DNA from 2 places in the uncultured Citricoccus sp. genome. Region 1 is predicted to be linked to the other one. Evidence: riboswitches for the same ligand, from Rfam matches in the RefSeq annotation. Region 1 holds a riboswitch; the other holds the start of a gene.
The links. A riboswitch is a leader RNA that binds a small molecule or an ion and turns the genes downstream of it on or off. The one in region 1 is predicted to bind thiamine pyrophosphate.
Positions count from the first base shown of each region.

Region 1 (3,201 bases):
ACGGCGGTCGCTCCCAGGTCCTCCAACCGGCGTGCAACGGCCGGGTCATCGGAGGTGTATGCGAAAACCTTGAAGCCTCGGGCGACCAACTGCTCGGTGGCCTCGAGCAACTCGGAGACGTCGGGCAACAAGGTGTCCTCGTCCGCGATGACCTCGAGCTTGACCCAATCGGTCTCCAAGGCCTCCCGACCCAGCTCCGCCGTCAGCACAGCGTCGCGGGCGGTATAACACCCGGCGGTGTTGGGCAAGACACGAATCCGGTTGCGTTCCAGCACCGAGAACAAACTGTCTCCCTGCCTGGGGGTGTAACGGCGCAGAGCCACCGTGGTCAATTCAGTCTCGGAAGCCCGCAGGGCCCGCTCCAGGGTGTGCAGAGAGCTCAAACCCCCGGTCCCCATAATCAACCGCGAGGACAACTCCACCTCGTCGAGAACGAACGGGTCTGGGCGTGCGGTGGTACCCACGTGTCAACCTCCCTGGACGGCGGTAATGATCTCGATGGTCTGGCCCTCGAGCACGGGAGTGCGAGACCACCGGCTACGGGGAACCACCGCGGCGTCGACCGCTACCGCCATACCCAGCCCGCCTCCGTCCAGCGGGCGTCCATCGCTGGCCAGGGGCCGAGCCGCGGTTTGGGAGACCAGATCAATGATGGTCGTGTCACCAGACACGACCCGGGGGGCGCCGTTGAGGGTGATGGTCGGCATCAACTACTCCTGTTCTCGGGTACACACGTGCGAAGGGGACACCACCTGACGGTCGAGGACCGACGGTTCGAAGCGCTGCGGGTCAGTGGCGGCAAGATGCGCGGCATCGATATCCGGTTCGGCTCCCGTCTCACCCGTGATCAACTGGGCGGCGAGGCGGGCGGCCAACGGGGCAAGGAGTACACCGTGGCGGAAATACCCGGTGGAGACCACCAGGCCGGGCACGAAGCCACCGCCGTGCCCACGAACACGGCCAAGGTAGGGCACGTCATCGGGTGTTCCGGGACGGGCCCGGGCCATGACCTCCATCAGCTCCAGATCGACGACCCCCGGCACCAGGGCCTGGGCGTCGCGCAGCAACCGGAACACTCCGCCGGCATTGGCTCCCGACTGGTCATCCTCGCGAGAAGTAGCCCCGATCACGACCGTGCCGTCCGTGCGCGGTACGAGATAGACCGCCACACCATGCACCAGGCCGCGGACGGTCCGCTCGATCAAAGGTCGCGCGCCCGGTGGGAGGCGAGCCCGGAGGATGTCGCCATGAACAGGACGCAGCGGCAGGCGGCAATTGGCCGGCAAACCCTCAAACCCCTCGGCGCCCAGGCCGGGGGCCAGAACGGTTTCAGCGGCCAATATCTGCTGCCCGTTGGCCAGCATGACACCGGCCACGGCCCCGCGTCTGTTCCGCAACAACGCCTTGGCCCGTTCGCGTCGCACACACCCCAGGCCGCCATCCGTACTCCCGTCTGGTGGCCTCGCGGTCCCGTCTTGACCGGTCAGGACCCTCAGTAATCCCGCCACCAACCGGCGAGGGTCGACCTGATGATCGGCGGGGGCACGGAACACGGCTGAAAGACGCGGTGACAGGGCCGGTTCAAGCGAACGGGCCTCGCCCAGGGGCAACTGCTCCACCGCCATGCCATGGCGTTGCTGTAACTGGCTCAGATCGGTGAGGCCCTGGCGGTCCGCGATATCGACACCGCACACCAAGGTCTCAGTGACCCGGTAACCGACGCTTTTCCCGGAGTCCCGTTCGAGGGTCTCGACGAAACCCGGGTATTCGGCGGCCGAGGCGCTCATCAGCGGATAGAGGGCCTGTTGCTGATACTGAACCTCGCTCACCGGGGCCAGCATCCCGGCAGCCGCCCTCGAAGCCCCTTCCCCCGGGGCTGGATCGATCACCACCACCGAGCGGCCGCGTCGACGCAGTTCCCAGGCAGTGGCCAGGCCAATCAGTCCGGCACCCACCACCGCGACATCGACTGCATCGATTGCGGGACGTGAAGAGACGGCAGGGTACGCAGCACTCACCGCATGTCCTTTCCTCCGGCGGCATGATCCGCATCAGGTGTGGCGGTCGGCTCTTAAGCCCTCTCAGCCCCGATGGGGCTCCCGCAGAACTCGCTGACTATTGGCAGCGTGCGCCCATCCTATCCCCGACTTCATCACCGGCAGACGAGTGCAACACCCGCCGAGCTCGGGTTGGTAAGCATGCCCCGGCCCATCTCAGAAGGGGCCGGGCGGGCCGATCGTCACCGTGGGGACGCGGGGGAGGGGCACCCATCGCACTAAAGGTTTGCCATCAAAAGCATGGGGTGGCCCGATGACCAGTCGCTCGGGTGGGCGGGTGCAATCACCGGGGTCAGGCCGACGGGGCCACCGGCGGCTGGGCAACCGAGGACGGATCCGCTTTTTGTGGTCTTAAGGCATAAAGCCCCGTGCGCAGGCGCGGCTCGCGAACCGAACCGGCCGACCTTCCAGCTAATAGGGGGCTTACGGCGTGGTCGCGTACCCCAGCGCGTTGCTCGCAGCACGCCCAGACCGAGCCACGATGGGCCCCAGCCGTTCAACATCGTCCGGCCCGACGCGTTGGGTGGGGAAACCCAGCCCGATTACTCCTGCCAGTTGACCGGTGTGGTTGAAGACCGGGGCGCTAATGGAACCGACGTCTTCGTGTCGCTCGCCGAACGCCGCGAAATAACCCATCTCCTGGGCTTGCTGACTCTGGGCGTCCAGTAGTTCCAGGCTTTGTGGAGTGAATTGCGTGAACCGATCGAGGGAAGAACCCACAAGGGCGTCCCTGGCCTCGGGATCGAAGGCCAAGAAGATCTTGCCGGGGGCTCCAGCATGAATGGGCATGACTTGACCGACCATGAAGGGGCGCATGACCACGTGGCGGGTCTCAGCGACCGCAACCACTGTTCTGAACGCACCGTCGCGCACGTAGAAGCACGCCGTCTCACCGGTTTCATCGCGAAGGTCTTGTAGCACCGGCCTGACCAACCGCACCACATCCAGTCCTAAAGTCCCGGGCGTAGCCCACCTGACCAGGCCGATCCCGATGCGGTATCGGTCGCCGTCGCGGTCCAGAAAACCCTCCCGCACCAAGTTTTGCACCAGGCGCTGGCACGTGCTGGGAGGAAGCCCGGTCAGACGCACGATCTGCTGCAGCGTGGGGTCCGGCTCCTCCACGGAGAAGCAGTTGAGGATCTCA
Region 1 is NZ_CALMQR010000103.1:36,807-40,007, reverse strand. Features, by position in the region: gene Q0283_RS12425 (thiazole synthase) at 1-464, opposite strand, end outside; gene thiS (sulfur carrier protein ThiS) at 468-707, opposite strand; gene thiO (glycine oxidase ThiO) at 711-2,018, opposite strand; TPP riboswitch at 2,012-2,113, opposite strand; gene Q0283_RS12410 (IclR family transcriptional regulator) at 2,481-3,201, opposite strand, start outside.

Region 2 (3,201 bases), on a different contig from region 1:
GGGCACCGTGGACAGCCCGCGCAGCAGGTTCCGCCCGGGGAACCGGCACCGGTACAGGACGTACGCCCCGGGCAGCCCCAGCAGCAGCGATCCCAGTGTTCCGGCCACCGCCAGTCCCAGCGTCTGCCCCACGAGCCGCCAGGTGCGCGACTCGGCCAGCACCTCGGCGAAGGCGCCGAGGTCGAGCTGCCCGGCGGCGTTCGTCACGCCACGGGCCAGCATCGACCCGACGGGCCACAGGAAGAACACCGCCAGGAACGCCAGCGGGACGGCGGCGACCACCGTCCACACCAGCCCGCGGCCCACCGGGCCGGCGGCACGCCTCCACCGCCCGGGCACGACGTCCGCCCGGTCACCGCCCGGCGGGGCGGTTCCGGTCTCCGGGGCCCGACCGGACGCCGGCACCCGGGTGGGGGCCGGCGTCGGGACCAGGGCCGGGTCTCCCGGGACCAGGCTCATCCGTCGCGTCCTGTCCGGTGGGGGATGCCGATCAGCTCGCGGCCTCGTAGAGTGCGTTCCAGTCCTCGAGCCAGGCCTCGCGCTTCTCGGCGATCTGCCGCAGGTCCGCCTCGATCGGGTCCTCGACGAGGGTGGCGTTCTGCGCCCATTCGGCCGGCAGCTCGAGGGACTCGTCCACCGGGTACATGAACATGTTCTCCGGCAGCGAGGCCTGGAAGTCCTCGGCGAGCAGGAAGTCGATGAACGCCTGCGCGCCCTCGGGGTTCTTCGCGCCCTCCACGACGCCGGCGTACTCGACCTGGGTGGTGCAGGTGTCCTCGACGACCCCGGTGGTCGGGGCGAAGGCGGGGGAGGACGAGTAGCTGAGCACCAGCGGGTAGGCGCCCTGGCCCTCGCCGGCGGAGAAGTCGGAGTAGTAGGCGTCCGACCAGCCGGCGGCGACCTTGGTGCCGCCCTCGAGCAACCGCTGCCAGTAGTCCTGCCAGCCGTCCTCGCCCTTCTCGGTCACGGTGGCGGCCAGGAAGGCCAGGCCGGGGGAGGAGGTGACCGGATTGGTGGTGACGAACAGCCGCGCGTACTCGGGCCTGGCCAGGTCCTCCAGGGTGGTCGGCGCGGCGAGGTCGTTCTCCTCGAACCACTGCTCGTCCACGTTGACGCAGACCTGGCCCTGGTCGATGGGGGTCAGCCGGTCCTCGACGACGAGGTCCTGGGCGGATTCCGGCAGCGCCCCGGAGGCGTACTCGGCGACGACGCCCTCGTCGATGACGCGCTGGGCCGAGAGATTGTCGATGCCGTAGACCGCGTCCACGGTGGGGTTGTCCTTGGACAGGATCAGCTGGTTGACCAGGGTGCCGGCGTCGCCCGGGGCGGTGGTGGTGAGCTCGTAGCCGGACTCCTGCTCGAAGGCGGCGATCTGCTCCTCGGTGATGTTGAAGGAGTCGTGGGTCATCACGGTCACCGTGCCACCGGTGCCGGCTCCCGAGGCGCCGCTCGCGCCGTCGGTGGTGGCCGGCGCCGTGCCGTCGCCCGCGCCGGACTGGTCCGCGACCGAGCAGCCGGTCAGGGCCAGCGCGGCGATGCCCAGGATCGCGAGGGCGCCACGGGCACGGCGTCTGCTGGTGGGCGCTGCGGAAAGGTGGTGCATGAGTTCCTCCAATACCTCTGGAGGGGACGGGGCGGCGGGTGCGCCGACCCGAGGAGAGAAAGCTCGACTTCCTTCGCCGGTGCTAACCGGGCAGGTTCGAGGGTCTGCGGTGTGCGCACTCTCAGCGCCGGCCTGGCGCTCCCCTGTCGTTGAACCTTCAGTCTAGTGCCGGGGGAGGGGCGGGGTCATCTCGGTCGGCTGACGTGACCGGCCGTGGCGGCGCACCATAATGGAAAAGCCCTGCCTGTCTGAGCTGTCCGGCTGAGCACCTGCACGACGAATCGGCCCTGAGAGGTGGATGTGGACTGTTGTCATCCCGCTGCCGGCGGTACCGAGCCGGGACGTGCGCAGCACATGGATCCGCGGGAGCCTGCGTCTCGGGCCGTCCACACGGGCCCGGTCCAGTCGAGCTCCACCCACGGCATCGAGCAGGTTGAGGTTCCCGCCGGTCGGTTCCTCATGGGGGACCACTTCGGTGAGGGGTACCCCGCAGACGGTGAGACGCCCGTGCACGCGGTGCGGTTGGACGGCTTCTCCATGGACGCCACCACCGTGACGGTCGACGACTTCCGGCGGTTCGTGGAGCAGACCGCGTACGTCACGGAGGCGGAACGGTTCGGGTCCTCGGCGGTCTTCCACCTGGAACTCATTGCTCGTCGGCTGAACCCGGCGGGCGCGAACCCGGTCCCGGGGACGGCCTGGTGGGTCAACGTGCCCGGGGCGTGCTGGCATGCCCCGCTCGGACCGGGATCCCGGGCGGACGAGGACCACCCGGTGGTCCACGTCAGCTGGAATGACGCCCAGGCCTACTGCGCGTGGGCCGGGCGCCGCCTGCCGCACGAGGCGCAATGGGAGTACGCGGCCCGCGGCGGGCTGCAGGGCCACCGCTACGCCTGGGGCGATGAGCTCGTGCCGGGCGGCGAGCACCACTGCAACATCTTCCAGGGACGCTTCCCCGTGGAGAACACGATCGACGACGGTTTCCTCTCCACGGCCCCGGTGCGGACGTTCCCGGCCAACGGGTTCGGCCTGTTCCAGATGGCCGGGAACGTCTGGGAGTGGTGCCAGGACTGGTTCCTGCCGCGCTACTACCGGCGCAGTCCCGAGGAGAATCCCCCCGGGCCGCCGTTCGGCGAGGGCAGGGTCATGCGCGGAGGGTCGTTCCTCTGCCACGACTCCTACTGCAACCGGTACCGGGTGGCAGCGCGGAGCAGGAACAGTCCGGACTCCTCGAGCAGCAACTGCGGCTTCCGGACCGTCGGCTGACGGGTCAGGCCGCCGCCCGCACCCGGACCCCGTGGTCGGTCAGCGCCAGCAACTCGTCCAGCATCAGCTGGCGCATGCGGTCCACGACCTCCTCGCACCCCGGCCTGGCGGCCAGGTTGTGGGCCTCCTCCGGGTCCGAGTCGAGCAGGTACAGCTCCTCGGCGTCGGTGCCGAAGTACCGCGTGTAGCGGGCCTCGGGGGTGATGACCGAACGGATGTGCACGGGGGCCGGCAGCCCGTCGAGGCCGAACGGCTGATCCTCCTCGACGATCAGTGCCCTGCGGTGGACGGAGGCCTCGCCCCGCAGCAGCGGGACCAGGCTGCGGCCCTGG
Region 2 is NZ_CALMQR010000008.1:12,285-15,485, reverse strand. Features, by position in the region: gene Q0283_RS00450 (iron ABC transporter permease) at 1-459, opposite strand, end outside; gene Q0283_RS00445 (thiamine ABC transporter substrate binding subunit) at 491-1,603, opposite strand; TPP riboswitch at 1,655-1,758, opposite strand; gene Q0283_RS00440 (formylglycine-generating enzyme family protein) at 1,958-2,869, shown strand; gene Q0283_RS00435 (sulfatase) at 2,874-3,201, opposite strand, start outside.
Region 2: linked by a shared signal. The riboswitch ahead of Q0283_RS00445 (thiamine ABC transporter substrate binding subunit) and the one ahead of thiO (glycine oxidase ThiO) in region 1 are both predicted to bind thiamine pyrophosphate.